2 regions of the Enterobacter sp. Li2LvB3 genome follow, and region 2 is predicted to be linked to the other one. Evidence: riboswitches for the same ligand, from Rfam matches in the RefSeq annotation. Region 2 holds a riboswitch; the other holds the start of a gene.
What was found. Region 2 has a riboswitch for thiamine pyrophosphate ahead of thiC (phosphomethylpyrimidine synthase ThiC). Riboswitches for the same ligand answer to the same signal wherever they lie in the genome.
Positions count from the first base shown of each region.

Region 1: linked by a shared signal. The riboswitch ahead of thiB (thiamine ABC transporter substrate binding subunit) and the one ahead of thiC (phosphomethylpyrimidine synthase ThiC) in region 2 are both predicted to bind thiamine pyrophosphate.

Region 1 is NZ_JBSICG010000008.1:73,690-81,401, reverse strand. Features, by position in the region: gene sgrT (glucose uptake inhibitor SgrT) at 1-26, opposite strand, end outside; gene sgrR (HTH-type transcriptional regulator SgrR) at 115-1,770, shown strand; TPP riboswitch at 1,807-1,907, shown strand; gene thiB (thiamine ABC transporter substrate binding subunit) at 1,939-2,922, shown strand; gene thiP (thiamine/thiamine pyrophosphate ABC transporter permease ThiP) at 2,898-4,508, shown strand; gene thiQ (thiamine ABC transporter ATP-binding protein ThiQ) at 4,492-5,190, shown strand; gene ACS603_RS08705 (DedA family protein) at 5,219-5,986, opposite strand; gene araC (arabinose operon transcriptional regulator AraC) at 6,115-6,960, opposite strand; gene araB (ribulokinase) at 7,297-7,712, shown strand, end outside.
Region 2 is NZ_JBSICG010000039.1:16,725-24,436, forward strand. Features, by position in the region: gene thiG (thiazole synthase) at 1-341, opposite strand, end outside; gene thiS (sulfur carrier protein ThiS) at 343-543, opposite strand; gene ACS603_RS22665 (HesA/MoeB/ThiF family protein) at 527-1,282, opposite strand; gene thiE (thiamine phosphate synthase) at 1,275-1,910, opposite strand; gene thiC (phosphomethylpyrimidine synthase ThiC) at 1,910-3,805, opposite strand; TPP riboswitch at 3,884-3,997, opposite strand; gene rsd (sigma D regulator) at 4,052-4,549, opposite strand; gene nudC (NAD(+) diphosphatase) at 4,645-5,418, shown strand; gene hemE (uroporphyrinogen decarboxylase) at 5,459-6,523, shown strand; gene nfi (deoxyribonuclease V) at 6,533-7,204, shown strand; gene ACS603_RS22700 (YjaG family protein) at 7,246-7,712, shown strand, end outside.

The sequences.
Region 1 (7,712 bases), on a different contig from region 2:
AACTGACGTGCGGTAGACCTCTTCATAATTTACCTCCTCGCTTCATCGGGAAGAATTATTGGCTTAATATAGGGATAAATAAATTGCTGATTTTTTGTCAGGAGTTCCCCTTTTATGCCTTCTGGTCGTCTGCAACAACAATTTATCCGCCTCTGGCAATGCTGCGAGGGGCAATCCCAGGACACCACGCTAAATGAGCTGGCCGATCTACTGAACTGCTCTCGCCGTCATATGCGTACCCTGCTCAACACCATGCAGCAACAGGGCTGGCTGAACTGGGAAGCAGAGGCCGGACGTGGCAAACGTTCACGCCTGAGCTTCCTCTACACCGGCCTTGCGCTGCAACAGCAGCGCGCAGAAGACCTGCTGGAGCAGGACCGGATCGATCAGCTGGTGCAACTGGTGGGCGATAAGGCTGCCGTACGTCAGATGCTGGTTTCACATCTCGGGCGGAGCTTTCGCCAGGGGCGGCATATTCTGCGGGTGCTCTACTATCGTCCAATGAAAAATCTGTTACCCGGCACGGCGTTACGGCGTTCAGAAACCCATATGGCGCGACAAATCTTCAGCGGCCTGACGCGCATAAATGAGGAAAACGGGGAACTGGAAGCGGATATCGCTCACCACTGGCAGCAACTTTCCCCTCTCCACTGGCGATTTTTTTTACGCCCCGGTATTCATTTCCACCACGGACGTGAGCTGGAAATGGCCGATGTTATCGCTTCGCTGGATCGCGCCCGTAAGCTTCCGCTCTACTCACACATCATCCACATCCATTCGCCGACCGCCTGGACGCTGGATATTGAGCTGTCGCAGCCAGACAAATGGCTCCCCTGGCTTCTGGGCTATGTGCCGTCGATGATCTTGCCCGGCGAATGGAGTTCCCTGAATAATTTTGCCAGCCAGCCGATTGGCACCGGGCCTTACGCCGTTTCACGCAACAATAATAACCAGCTTAAGATCCGCGCTTTTGATGACTATTTTGGCTACCGGGCGCTGATCGACGAAGTGAACGTCTGGGTATTGCCGGATATCAGCGAAGAGCTGAGCGTTGGCCTGACGCTCGAGGGCCCCACCACAGGTGAGAAAGCGGTCGAAAGCCGTCTTGAAGAGGGCTGCTACTATCTGCTGTTTGACAGCCGCACCCATCGCGGCGCAAATCAGGAGGTTCGTAAGTGGATAAGCCATGTACTCGCCCCATCTAACCTGATTTACCACGCGGAAGAACAGTATCAGACCTACTGGTTCCCGGCGTATGGGCTGCTGCCACGCTGGCACCACGCGCGTCCGGTGCCATGCGAAAAACCCGCTGGGCTAGAGTCCATCACCCTGACCTTCTACCGCGAACACGTAGAGCACCGCTTTATTGCCAGAATCATGGCGAAACTGCTGGCAACCGTTGGGGTGACGCTGGAGATCCAGGAGGTTGATTATGACGAGTGGCACCGCGGCGATGTGGTGAGTGACATCTGGCTGAACAGTGCTAACTTCACCCTGCCGCTCGATTTCTCGCTCTTTTCACACCTGTACGAGGTGCCGTTGATCCAGCACTGTATCGACCGGGACTGGCAGCAAGACGCCGCCCAGTGGCGCGCAGGCGAGATGAATCTGGCTTCGTGGTGCCAGCAATTACTGGCTCAGCAGGCCATTGTGCCGTTGATCCACCACTGGCTGATGATTCAGGGGCAACGCAGTATGCGCGGCTTACGCATGAACACACTGGGCTGGTTTGACTTTAAATCGGCCTGGTTTGCACCGCCTGAGCCATAACACTTTCGCAATATTCACCAAATCATTACAATACCGCCGTTCTCAACGGGGTGCTGCATCACTGATGTGCGCTGAGATAATACCCGTCGAACCTGATCCGGATAACGCCGGCGAAGGGATTTGAGGCTGTCGCTCAAAATCCTTTGCCACTCAACTATGAGGTGCAAAGTGTTAAAAAAAGTTCTTCCTCTGCTGGTGCTGATTGCACTGCCTGCTGCTGCTAAGCCTGTTCTGACAGTCTACACCTACGACTCTTTCTCGGCCGACTGGGGCCCGGGCCCGGTGGTAAAAAAAGCCTTTGAAGCCGACTGTAACTGCGAGCTGAAATTTGTCGCGCTGGAAGATGGCGTTTCGCTGCTTAACCGTCTGCGCATGGAAGGGAAAAACAGCAAAGCCGACGTGGTGCTTGGCCTTGATAACAACCTGCTGGACGCTGCCACACAAACTAAGCTGTTTGCCAAAAGCGGCGTGTCAACCGATGCCGTCAGCGTGCCTGGCGGCTGGAAAAACGACATCTTCGTTCCCTTTGATTACGGCTACTTTGCCTTTGTTTATGACAAAAACAAGCTGAAGAACCCGCCCAAAAGCCTGAAAGAGCTGGTTGAAAGCGATCAGAAATGGCGCGTGATTTACGAAGACCCGCGTACCAGTACCCCGGGTCTTGGCCTGCTGCTGTGGATGCAAAAAGTCTATGGCGATAAAGCGCCGGAAGCCTGGCAGAAGCTGGCTGCGAAAACCGTCACCGTCACGAAGGGCTGGAGTGAAGCCTATGGTCTGTTCCTGAAAGGGGAAAGCGACCTGGTGCTGAGCTACACCACTTCTCCGGCTTACCACATTATTGCCGAGAAGAAAGACAACTACGCGGCTGCAAACTTTGCAGAAGGCCACTACTTGCAGGTTGAAGTGGCTGCACGTACCGCCGCCAGCAAGCAGCCGGAGCTGGCAGAGAAGTTCCTGAAATTTATGGTTTCTCCTGCGTTCCAGAATGCTATCCCGACGGGCAACTGGATGTATCCGGTCACCAGCGTTGCGCTGCCGGCAGGCTTTGATCAGCTTTCTAAACCGCAAACCTCACTGGAGTTTACGCCGCAGCAGGTGGCTGCACAGCGCACAGCATGGGTAAGCGAATGGCAACGCGCCGTCAGCCGTTAATTGCAGGCTGGTTACTCCCCGGACTGCTCGCCGCCATCCTGATGGTTGCGGTAAGTCTGGGGGCATTTCTTGCGTTATGGTTAAACGCGCCAGAGAGCGATCTGCTCTCTCTCTGGCACGATAGCTATCTCTGGCACGTCATTCGTTTCTCTTTCTGGCAGGCGTTTCTCTCGGCGCTGCTGTCGGTTATTCCTGCCATTTTTCTGGCGCGAGCACTTTACCGAAGACGATTTCCTGGCAGACAGGCATTGTTGCGCCTGTGCGCCATGACGCTGATCCTGCCCGTGCTGGTTGCCGTTTTCGGTATTCTCAGCGTCTATGGCCGTCAGGGCTGGCTGGCCTCGCTCTTTACCCTGCTTGGCCTGGAGTGGACCTTCTCCCCTTATGGATTGAAAGGCATTCTGCTGGCGCACATTTTTTTCAACATGCCGATGGCCACGCGGCTCTTTTTACAGGCGCTGGAGAACATCCCCGGCGAACAGCGTCAGCTTGCTGCCCAGCTGGATATGCGCGGATGGTCGTTCTTCCGTTTCGTCGAATGGCCCTGGCTGCGTCGGCAAATTCCACCGGTCGCCGCCCTGATCTTTATGCTCTGCTTTGCCAGCTTCGCAACCGTGCTCTCGCTTGGCGGTGGCCCGCAGGCCACAACGATTGAGCTGGCTATCTATCAGGCCCTGAGCTACGACTACGATCCGGGGCGCGCGGCGCTACTGGCGATCGTACAGATGTTCTGCTGCCTGGTGCTGGTATTACTGAGCCAGCGTCTGAGTAAAGCCATCCCGCCTGGGGCGAATCAGATTTCAGGCTGGCGCGACCCGCAGGATAGCCTGCACAGCCGCCTCACCGATTTCGCACTCATTGCGCTGGCGCTCTTACTTCTGCTGCCGCCGCTTCTGGCGGTGGTGGTGGATGGCCTGAACCTGAATATCCTGTCCGTATTACGACAGCCCGTGCTCTGGCAGGTGACCTTTACCTCATTACGAATAGCGCTGGCGGCAGGGCTGCTGTGCGTTATCCTGACCATGATGTTGCTCTGGAGTAGCCGCGAGCTTTATGCCCGCCAGGCCCGTAAAGCCGGACAAGCCCTGGAACTGACCGGTATGCTGATTCTGGCGATGCCCGGTATTGTGCTGGCTACAGGTTTCTTTTTACTCTTCAACACCACCGTTGGCCTGCCCGCAAGCGCAGACGGCATTGTGATTTTCACCAACGCGCTGATGGCTATCCCCTACGCACTCAAAGTGCTGGAAAACCCCATGCGCGATATCAACAGTCGCTACAGTTTGTTGTGTCAGTCACTGGGAATGCAGGGCTGGCAGCGTCTGAAGGCCGTAGAACTCCGCGCACTGAAGCGTCCGCTGGCGCAGGCATTAGCCTTCGCCAGCGTATTGTCGATTGGTGATTTTGGCGTTGTGGCGTTATTTGGTAATGATGATTTCCGCACGCTACCGTTCTGGCTGTATCAGCAAATTGGCTCATATCGCAGTCAGGATGGCGCCGTGACGGCACTGTTACTTCTGCTGCTGTGCTTTGCCTTATTTACCGTTATCGAAAAACTCCCGGGGCGAGATGTTAAAACTGATTGATGTCACCTGGCTTTACCAGCATCTGCCAATGCGCTTCACCCTTTCCGCGCGTCAGGGTGAGATGATTGCCGTTCTTGGCCCAAGCGGAGCCGGAAAGAGTACGTTGCTTAATCTGGTTGCCGGTTTTCTGCAACCGGCAAGCGGGTCGATTCTCATTGAAGGTCAGGATCATACCTACACGCCGCCGGCACGACGCCCGGTGTCGATGTTGTTTCAGGAAAACAACCTGTTTACCCATCTGACGGTGTGGCAAAACATCGCGCTGGGGATGAACCCGGGGCTGAAACTCAACGCTGCACAGCGTCAGAAGCTGGACACCATTGCCGTGCAGATGGGCTTAACAGCATTTATCGACAGGCTGCCGGGCGAGCTGTCTGGCGGCCAGCGCCAGCGCGTTGCCCTGGCCCGTTGCCTGGTACGCGAACAGCCGGTGTTGCTGCTTGATGAACCGTTTTCGGCACTCGACCCGGCGCTGCGTCAGGAGATGCTCACCCTGGTGCAGGACGTCTGCAAACACCAGCAGCTCACCATGCTGATGGTTTCTCACAGCATCGAAGATGCCGCGCGCATTGCGCCGCGATCGGTGGTGATCGCGGAGGGACGTATTATGTGGGATGGCGAAACAGAAGCCCTGGTAAACGGAAAAGTCACCGCTTCAGAACTACTGGGAATAAAACCGTAGGCCGGGCAAACGCAGTGCCGCCCGGCAGTTAGCGGCTCACCACTTTCAGTAATATTTCCGCATAGACCGGCATCAGCGGATGGCGAATCAGTGCGACCAGCGCCACAACCGCAATGCCGAGCATCAGGGGAGACAGCCAGATTAACCGCTGGCGAGGAAGGTAGTGCGTCAAACGATCCACACCCGCTTTACCACTGCGCCACAGGCGCCAGCACAGCCAGACCGCCAGCCACAGCAGCAGCGCCGTTGCCAGCAACAGCCATTTGAATTGCCCGCTTTGCATATCAGCAGGAATATCAATCGCCGCGCCGGCCAGGATCCCCGGCAGGAAGTAAAACGGCGGCCAGAACACGCAGCCGATAATATTCGGCACCACGAATTTGGTCACGGGCAGATCCAGCATCCCGGCCACCATAGGCACTATCGGACGGGTTGGCCCGACAAAACGCCCGACCAGGATGGTGAACATACTGTGCTGATGCAGCGCCTGCTCGGTCTTATCCAGCAGCGCTTTATTCTTTTTCATGAACGACCAGCGATGCAGCGGCTTCTTAAAGCGCCAGCCCAGCCAGAAAGAGATCCAGTCCCCGAGCAAGCACCCCACAATCCCGGCCAGCCATGCCTGCCAGAAGTTGACCTCACCGCTACCGATTAACGCACCAAGCCCCGCCATCATCACGGTGCCAGGTAAAATCAGCCCGACAAGCGCCAGCGATTCCAGGAACGCCACCAGCGCAACGGCGATGAGCGAATACATAACGGACTGGGTAATAAAATGTTCCAGCAATGCCTGCATAACTATTCCGGTCAGAAAACGAAGCAGGGATTTTGCAAAGAGCCCCTCACCACGTCAAGACAACAATTGTCTGAATAGTTTACTGGCAGTCATCAAACTTCACCTGAACGTTTATCTTATTTTACGTTTCATTCACATCCGGCACGGAATTCACTCGGGCTTGCCCCGGTACATTTTTTAAAGACGCGCGAGAAATAGAGCTGATCTTCAAAGCCCACATTGCGCCCTACGGTGGCAATAGGCATCCGGGTTGTACTGAGCAACAGTTTAGCCTGACTGATACGTTGATCTTCGCGCCAGCTCAGCACGCTCACCCCAAGCTGCTGGCGGAACAGGTGTGATAATCGGGACGGCGACAGGCACACGTGTTGAGCAACGCTGGCAATATCAAACTGGCTGTCTGCAAGGTGATCGCTGATGTACTGACAGGCATCGCGTACGCGATTATCAAGTGGCGGGTTAAGCGATTCATTAATCGCTTCCATGCGTCGTAACAGCACCTGTTCCAGCAGGTTAATGGCCAGGAGTTCGGCGTAGCGCCCTCCGGCCTGCCCCGCATCAATAATCTGCGCAAACAGTTCCCGGAATAAGGACTGATGGACATCATCCGGGCGATAGAAACCGGTATGGGCAAAAATGGCAGGCCATGAGAGCCACTCCTGCCAGTACGCCCGCGGGCGGAAGTAAACCCACTGGTGATACCACTCTTTCGCATCAGGGTGACGTCCGTAGTGGTGGATCTCCCCCGGCGGGAACAACAGCATATCGCCAGGGCGGCAGATAAACTGCTGATCGTTATTTTTAATCACCCCTTCCCCCCGCACGGTGAGGTTCAAAATAAATCCTTTCATCCCCAGCGGTCGGTCAACGTAAAAATCGAGATAACCCTCGGCCTCGATAGGGGTCAGTCCCGCTACCAGATGGGCGTTAAACGAGTAGCCCGGCAGTAAGGGGTCGCTTTGCGTTTCGGCCATAGATTCAGTACTCCCAACGGTCTTTAAGGAAACCAATTGTCCATATCGATAAAAGCAGTATAAAAACGGCCCGTGAAAAGATCCAAAAAGCATCACACTTCTTTTACGTCCGCCCAATTTCAGCTTTTGCCCCTGATTTTTCCGTCGTCACGTGCGGATAAGCAGTAACAAAAGTGTCTATAAGTGCGGCAGAAATGTCCACATTGAATATTTGCACAGCGTCACACTTTCAATCGCAACAGCAATTTAGTCCATAAGATTAGCGGATCCTGCCTGACGATTTTTCCCCTCAATCTCTAATGTTCTTTCATACCTGTTTTTTGATGGAGCAACACCATGGCAATTGCGATTGGCCTCGATTTTGGCAGCGACTCGGTTCGTGCACTGGCAGTGGACTGTACGACTGGCCAGGAAATAGCAACCAGCGTTGAGTGGTACCCGCGCTGGCAAGAGGGGCGCTACTGCGATGCGCCAAACAACCAGTTCCGTCACCATCCACGTGACTACATCGAATCAATGGAAGCGGCGATCAAAACCGTGCTGGCCGAGCTGAGCGATGCTCAGCGCGCGCAAATTGTCGGTATTGGCGTCGACAGCACTGGCTCAACGCCAGCCCCGGTGGATGCTGAAGGCCGCGTACTGGCGCTGCGTCCTGAATTTGCCGACAACCCGAATGCCATGTTTGTGCTGTGGAAAGACCATACCGCCGTCGAAGAAGCCGAAGCCATCACCCGTCTGTGCCATCAGTCAGG
Region 2 (7,712 bases):
TTCAGGGTTTCGATTGGGTCGGGCAGCAGCCAGCGGGCATCAGGATGAATTTCAAGTTTCAGCCAGGGCGTCCCCAGCGCTTCTCGTGCCAACTGGGCGGCAAAAATCGCCTCTTCTGCGGTTTTTGCTCCGGAGGTGTTTGGTAGCAAGGTCACGCCAGCCGCCAGCAGTGGCCCGAGTATGGCATCGCTGTGATTGCGCAGATCAACGCGCTTCATAGCGAGCGTTACCAGCTGGCTACCACTTTCCTGAATGGCATCGACCATTAGCTGCGGTGACGCGAATTTTCCGGTTCCGGTAAAGAGATGTGAATCAAAGGTTTTGTCGGCAATACGTAACATATCAACCCCCTGCGATAACCTGAAACAGCAGGATGTTGTCGCCTTCGCGCACCTGCTGATGCTCCCACTGCTCACGCGGCAGGATCTGTTGATTAAGTGCCAGAGCTGTTCCCGGCTTCAGTTGGCGCAATTTGTCGAGCAGTATGGCGATGGTGAGCCCATCGTCGCACTTCAGCGGTTCGTCATTAAACAGAATGCGCATTCTGGCCTCCACACACCGGACATTGGCTTGCGCGGTGTAACGCCAGGTGTCGCCAGCCGCCAGAGCGGGCATCAAACAGCCGCAGCGTATTGCGATCCGTCTTCATATCGCTGAGTAACTTAATGGCCTCCAGTGCCTGCAATGTCCCCATTACACCCACCACAGGCCCAAGAATGCCCGCGGTGCGGCAGTTGCGTTCCGGCTCGGCATCGTCTGGCCACAGGCAGCGATAGCACCCCTGCGCCCAGGGCGGCGTGAGCACCATCATTTGCCCGCCGAAACCGACCGCACTGGCGGTGATCAACGGCGTGTTATGTGTTACGCAGGCGGCGTTGATGGCCTGGCGGGTTGCCATATTGTCGGTGCAATCCAGCACAACATCCGCAAGCGCCACTTCGCGTAGCAGGTCTTCACCCGCCAGACGCTCTTGCAGGGCGATAAGTTCGATATCAGGGTTGAGCTGGTTTAGCCGCTGCCGGGTGATACGCGCTTTGGGCTGGTTAATATCGTCGGTGGTAAAAAGGATCTGGCGTTGCAGGTTGCTGAGATGCACGTCGTCGTCATCCGCCAGCACCAGCGTACCCACGCCCGCTCCAGCCAGATACAGCGCGGCGGGCGTCCCTAATCCTCCCAGCCCGACAACTAACACCCGGCTTTCAAGAAGTTTTTTCTGGCCGTCGATAGCGATATCTTCCAGCAGTATCTGCCGGCTGTAGCGCATAAAGTCGCGATCATTCATCACCTGCTCCTGCCAGCTGTAACAGCTGTTCGGTGGCGGCCTGCCAGTCTGCGGCCTGGGTGATGGCGCTGACGACGGCAATACTGCCAACGCCCGTCTCCAGCACAGCCGGAGCCCGTTCAAGGCTAATGCCGCCGATGGCGACGGTCGGATAATCGGTCAGTCGCTGAATATGACCAGCCAGCTGCCCAAGCCCCTGGGGTGCTGAAGGCATCTGTTTGGTCTGTGTCGGGAAGACGTGGCCAAGTGCGATATAAGAGGGGCGTGCGGCGAGCGCCACATCGATCTCCATGTCGTCGTGGGTTGAAACCCCCAAACGCAGTCCGGCTTTACGGATAGCGTCCAGATCCGTTGTCTCCAGGTCTTCCTGACCCAGGTGCACGCCGTAAGCCTGGTGCTTAATGGCCAGTCGCCAGTAGTCGTTGATAAACAGGCGGGCCTCATAACGACGTCCCAGTTCAATGGCGGCGACCACATCGGCCTCCACCTCTTCATCACGTTTATCTTTGATGCGCAGCTGGATGGTGCGAACGCCTGCCTCCAGCAGGCGCGCAATCCACTCAACGCTATCCACTACCGGGTAAAGCCCTAGCCGAAAGGGAACCGGTGGGAAATCAGGCTGATACATTACGCCTCCTCTTTTTTGAGGTAGATTTCGCCGCCTTTTGCGCGGAAGTTATCTGACATGTCCGCCATGCCCACTTCAATAGCCTGTGCCGCTGCGTAATCACGCACTTCCTGGGTGATTTTCATGGAGCAGAACTTTGGCCCGCACATGGAGCAGAAGTGCGCCACTTTACCGGATTCCTGTGGCAGGGTTTCGTCGTGGTAGGCGCGGGCGGTGAACGGGTCGAGCGCCAGGTTGAACTGATCTTCCCAGCGGAATTCGAAGCGTGCTTTCGACATCGCGTTATCACGGATTTGCGCGCCCGGATGGCCTTTCGCCAGATCCGCTGCGTGGGCAGCAATTTTGTAGGTGATCAGACCCTGTTTGACATCTTCTTTGTTCGGCAGACCGAGGTGCTCTTTCGGCGTTACGTAGCAGAGCATGGCGCAGCCGAACCAGCCGATCATCGCCGCGCCAATCCCGGAGGTGAAGTGGTCGTAGCCTGGCGCGATATCTGTGGTCAATGGCCCCAGAGTATAGAACGGCGCTTCGTGGCAGTGCTCCAGCTCTTCGGTCATGTTGCGGCGGATCATCTGCATAGGGACATGTCCCGGGCCTTCAATCATTACCTGCACGTCATACTCCCAGGCGATTTTGGTCAGTTCGCCCAGCGTATGCAGTTCGGCAAACTGCGCTTCGTCGTTGGCATCCTGAATCGAGCCTGGACGCAGGCCATCGCCCAGTGAGAGCGAAACGTCGTAGGCTGCGCAGATTTCGCAAATCTCGCGGAAGTGCTGGTACAGGAAGTTTTCCTGATGGTGCGACAGGCACCATTTGGCCATGATTGAGCCGCCGCGCGAGACAATCCCGGTCAGGCGTTTAGCGGTCATCGGCACATAACGCAGCAGCACACCGGCGTGGATGGTGAAATAGTCCACACCCTGTTCAGCCTGCTCCAGCAGCGTATCGCGGAAGGCTTCCCAGGTGAGGTTTTCGGCGATGCCGTTCACTTTTTCCAGCGCCTGATAAATGGGCACAGTACCAATCGGTACCGGGCTGTTACGCAGGATCCACTCGCGGGTTTCGTGGATGTAACGTCCGGTAGAGAGGTCCATCACCGTGTCTGCACCCCAGCGGGTAGACCAGACCAGTTTTTCCACCTCTTCTTCAATGGAGGAGGTCACCGCCGAGTTACCAATGTTGGCGTTGACCTTCACCAGGAAGTTACGCCCGATGATCATCGGCTCTGATTCAGGGTGGTTGATGTTCGCAGGGATAATGGCGCGCCCGGCGGCCACTTCGTCACGCACAAATTCCGGGGTGATATTTTCCGGCAGACGCGCGCCGAAACCTTCTCCTGGATGCTGGTGGCGCAGCACTTCACCGCGAATACGTTCACGTCCCATATTTTCGCGGATGGCGATGAACTCCATTTCCGGCGTGACGATACCCTGGCGTGCATAGTGTAGCTGGGTTACGCATTTGCCTGCTGAGGCGCGTTTCGGGGTCAGCAGGCCGGTGAAGCGCAGCTCGTCCAGACCGTCGTCGGCCAGGCGCTCTTTGGTATATGCGGAGCTTTGCTCGTTGAGTTCTTCGCTGTCATTACGGGCGTCAATCCACGGCTGGCGCAGCTTTGCCAGACCCTGCTGAACGTTGATCGCAATCTCAGGATCGCCATACGGGCCAGAGGTGTCATACACCGGGATCGCTTCGTTATCTTCAAACTGCGGATCCTCTTTGCTGCCGCCAATGAGCGTTGGGCTAAGCTGGATTTCACGCATCGGGACGCGGATATCCGCCTGAGAGCCGGTAATGTAAATGCGGTTTGAGTTCGGGAAAGCAGTGCCTTCCAGGGTGTCGATGAAGTGTTGTGCTTGTGCGCGTTGTTCGCGACGGGTCAGTTTAGTGGTAGACATAGCTCATTCCAAAAGTGAAGGACATGGCTTGTCAGACGACGGATGAAGCAAGAGGAGATCGCCCAGGGGCGATACAACAGCAGTGTAACTCTTGTTCCCTTCGCAGGTATTAGCCTGATCAGGTTCCGCGGATCCCGAATTAACGGTCTCAGCCCGCGTTTTTGCAAACGCTGGGCACTCCGACAAGAAAAATCCCCCTCGTGAGAGGGGCGAATGTTTGTAAATTACTCGTTAACGATTAAGAACTCAAGCAGGCCGCGCGATGTTCTCTTCGTTACTGATGTTCAAATCGTTGTCCAGCGCGAGGGCGATCAGCTTATCTTCCAGCGTAAATCGCTCTTCCAGGGCTTCGCCAAGATCGGACAGCGCCTGCTGGAACTCAAGATAGTTATCGTGATCAATAGCGTTCTCAAGCGTGGAGTCGTAGTAGTCCATAATCTGCTGAGTGTTGGCTTCCAGCAGCGGATAGAGTTTGCTGGCCGCTAAATACGGCGTTGTCCCTTCCATTTCGCGGATAATACGTTCATAAATATTGAAATGGCCGTCGGACAAGTAGTCGACCAGGCTCTGACAAAAATCATCCAGCGCTTTTTCGTTCAGGCGCATGTAGGATTCTTTGCCAGGCTTAATGCCGACCAGATTGTAATAAGCCACGAGCAGATGCTTGCGTACATGTAGCCAGCGATCCACCAGTTTGTTACTTCCTCCAACGCGCTCTGTCAGGCTTTCCAGCTGGTTTAACATGTTCGACTCCGCAAGGTTTAGAATTGAATCTGCTTACCCAAAATTTAACCACGATGCTAACAACATGTCAGTGAAGCGAAGGTAGTGCAATAGATATGGATCGTATTATTGAAAAATCAGATCTCGGTTGGTGGTTAGTCAGTTACGAACAAAAATTATGGTTGCCCGCAGGGGAAATACCCTATGGCGCGGCAGAAAAATTCGATCTTGTGGGCCAACCTGCGCTGAGGATCGGCGAGTGGCAGGGCGATCCTGTGTGGATGATCCAGCAGGCCCGCCGTCAGGATATGGGATCGGTTCGTCAGGTACTCGATCTTGATGTCGGGCTGTTCCAGCTGGCTGGCCGCGGCGTGCAGCTGGCGGAGTTTTACCGTTCGCATAAATACTGCGGCTATTGCGGCCATACCATGCATCCGAGCAAAACCGAATGGGCGATGCTGTGCAGCCACTGCCGGGAACGTTACTACCCGCAAATTGCGCCGTGCATCATTGTCGCTATCCGCCGGGAAGATTCGATCCTGCTGGCGCAACACACCCGCCATCGCAACGGCGTACACACCGTGTTAGCCGGATTCGTTGAAGTGGGTGAGACGCTGGAGCAGGCCGTAGCACGCGAAGTCATGGAAGAGAGCGGGATTACGGTGAAAAACCTGCGCTATGTCACCTCACAGCCCTGGCCGTTCCCGCAATCACTGATGACCGCGTTTATGGCCGAATACGACAGCGGCGAGATTGTTATCGACCAGAAAGAGCTGCTGGAGGCGAACTGGTATCGTTACGACGATTTACCGCTGTTACCACCGCCGGGCACCGTGGCGCGCCGGCTGATAGAAGATACCGTCGCAATGTGTCGGGCTGATGCTGAGTGACATGTTACACTGAGGCCATGACGCTTAAGGAACTGCAAAAATGACCGAACTGAAGAACGATCGTTATCTGCGTGCGCTGCTGCGCCAGCCCGTTGATGTCACTCCGGTGTGGATGATGCGCCAGGCTGGCCGCTATCTCCCGGAGTACAAAGCCACCCGTGCCCAGGCGGGGGATTTTATGTCGCTGTGCAAAAATGCGGAACTGGCTTGCGAAGTCACGCTCCAGCCGCTGCGACGTTATCCACTGGATGCGGCGATCCTCTTTTCGGACATTCTGACTATCCCTGATGCCATGGGTCTTGGGCTGTATTTCGAAACGGGCGAAGGCCCACGTTTCACCTCTCCGATTAAGAGCAAAGCCGACGTCGATAAGCTGCCGATCCCAGACCCTGAGGGTGAACTGGGCTATGTGATGAATGCGGTACGCACCATCCGCCGTGAGCTGAAAGGCGAAGTGCCGCTGATTGGCTTCTCCGGCAGCCCGTGGACGCTGGCGACTTACATGGTTGAAGGTGGCAGCAGCAAAGCCTTTACCGTGATCAAAAAGATGATGTATGCCGAGCCACTGGCGCTGCATGCGCTGCTCGACAAGCTGGCGAAGAGCGTCACGCTGTATCTGAATGCCCAAATTAAAGCGGGTGCGCAGTCAGTGATGATTTTCGATACCTGGGGTGGTGTGCTGACCGGGCGCGATTATCAGCAATTCTCGCTCTATTACATGCACAAAATCGTTGATGGTCTGCTGCGCGAAAATGAAGGCCGCCGCGTGCCGGTAACGCTGTTCACCAAAGGTGGCGGTCAGTGGCTCGAAGCGATGGCAGCAACAGGCTGTGACGCGCTTGGGCTGGACTGGACGACCGATATCGCTGATGCACGTCGCCGCGTGGGCGACAAAGTGGCGCTGCAAGGCAATATGGACCCATCCATGCTGTATGCACCGCCTGCACGTATCGAAGAAGAGGTCGCAACTATTCTGGCGGGCTTTGGTCAGGGTGAAGGCCACGTCTTTAACCTCGGCCACGGTATTCATCAGGATGTACCGCCTGAGCACGCGGGTGCGTTTGTGGAGGCGGTACACCGGTTGTCTGCGCAGTACCACAAGTAAGGAATAGCTATGGATCTCGCGTCATTACGCGCTCAGCAGTTGGAACTGGCATCATCGGTGATCCGCGAGGATCAACTCGATAAGAATCCGCCGCAGTATATTGGTGGCGCCGATGTGGGGTTTGAGCAGGGCGGGGAGGTGACGCGAGCCGCGATGGTGGTATTGAAGTACCCTTCGCTGGAGCTGGTGGAATACAAGGTAGCGCGTATCGCTACCACCATGCCTTACATTCCAGGTTTTCTCTCCTTTCGTGAATATCCCGCGCTGCTGGTCGCGTGGGAGCTCCTCTCGCAAAAACCTGACCTGCTGTTCGTTGACGGGCACGGTATTTCTCATCCGCGCCGGTTGGGTGTTGCCAGCCATTTTGGCCTGCTGGTGGATGTGCCAACGATAGGTGTCGCCAAAAAGCGCCTGTACGGTGCGTTTGAGCCTCTTTCTGCCGAAGCGGGCGCCCTCGGCCCCCTGATGGATAAAGGCGAGCAGCTGGCATGGGTCTGGCGCAGTAAAGCGCGCTGTAATCCGCTGTTTATCGCCACCGGGCACCGGGTCAGTATGGACAGTGCGCTAACGTGGGTGCAGCGTTGCACAAGAGGATATCGTTTACCGGAGCCAACACGCTGGGCGGATGCCGTTGCATCACAGCGACCGGCTTTTATTCGCTGGCAGGAAATTCAGCGATGATTCAGGTAAACTGCCGCTAATTTCCGATTCGAGACATCATCATGTTACAAAACCCGATTCATCTGCGCCTTGAGAAGCTGGAAAGCTGGCAGCACGTCACTTTTATGGCTTGCCTGTGCGAGCGCATGTATCCCAACTACGCCGCGTTCTGCAAGCAGACGGAATTTGGTGATGGCCATATCTATCGCCGTATTCTGGATCTCATCTGGGAAACGCTGACCGTCAAAGACGCGAAGGTGAACTTCGACTCTCAGCTTGAAAAGCTGGAAGAGGCCATTCCGGTAGCGGATGATTTCGACTTGTACGGTGTCTATCCGGCAATTGATGCCTGCGTGGCATTAAGTGAACTGATTCACTCCCGTCTGAGTGGCGAAACCCTGGAGCACGCCATTGAAGTCAGTAAGGCATCGATTACTACCGTTGCGATGCTGGAAATGACCCAGGAAGGTCGCGAAATGACCGATGAAGAACTGAGAGCGAACCCCGCAGTTGAGCAGGAATGGGATAT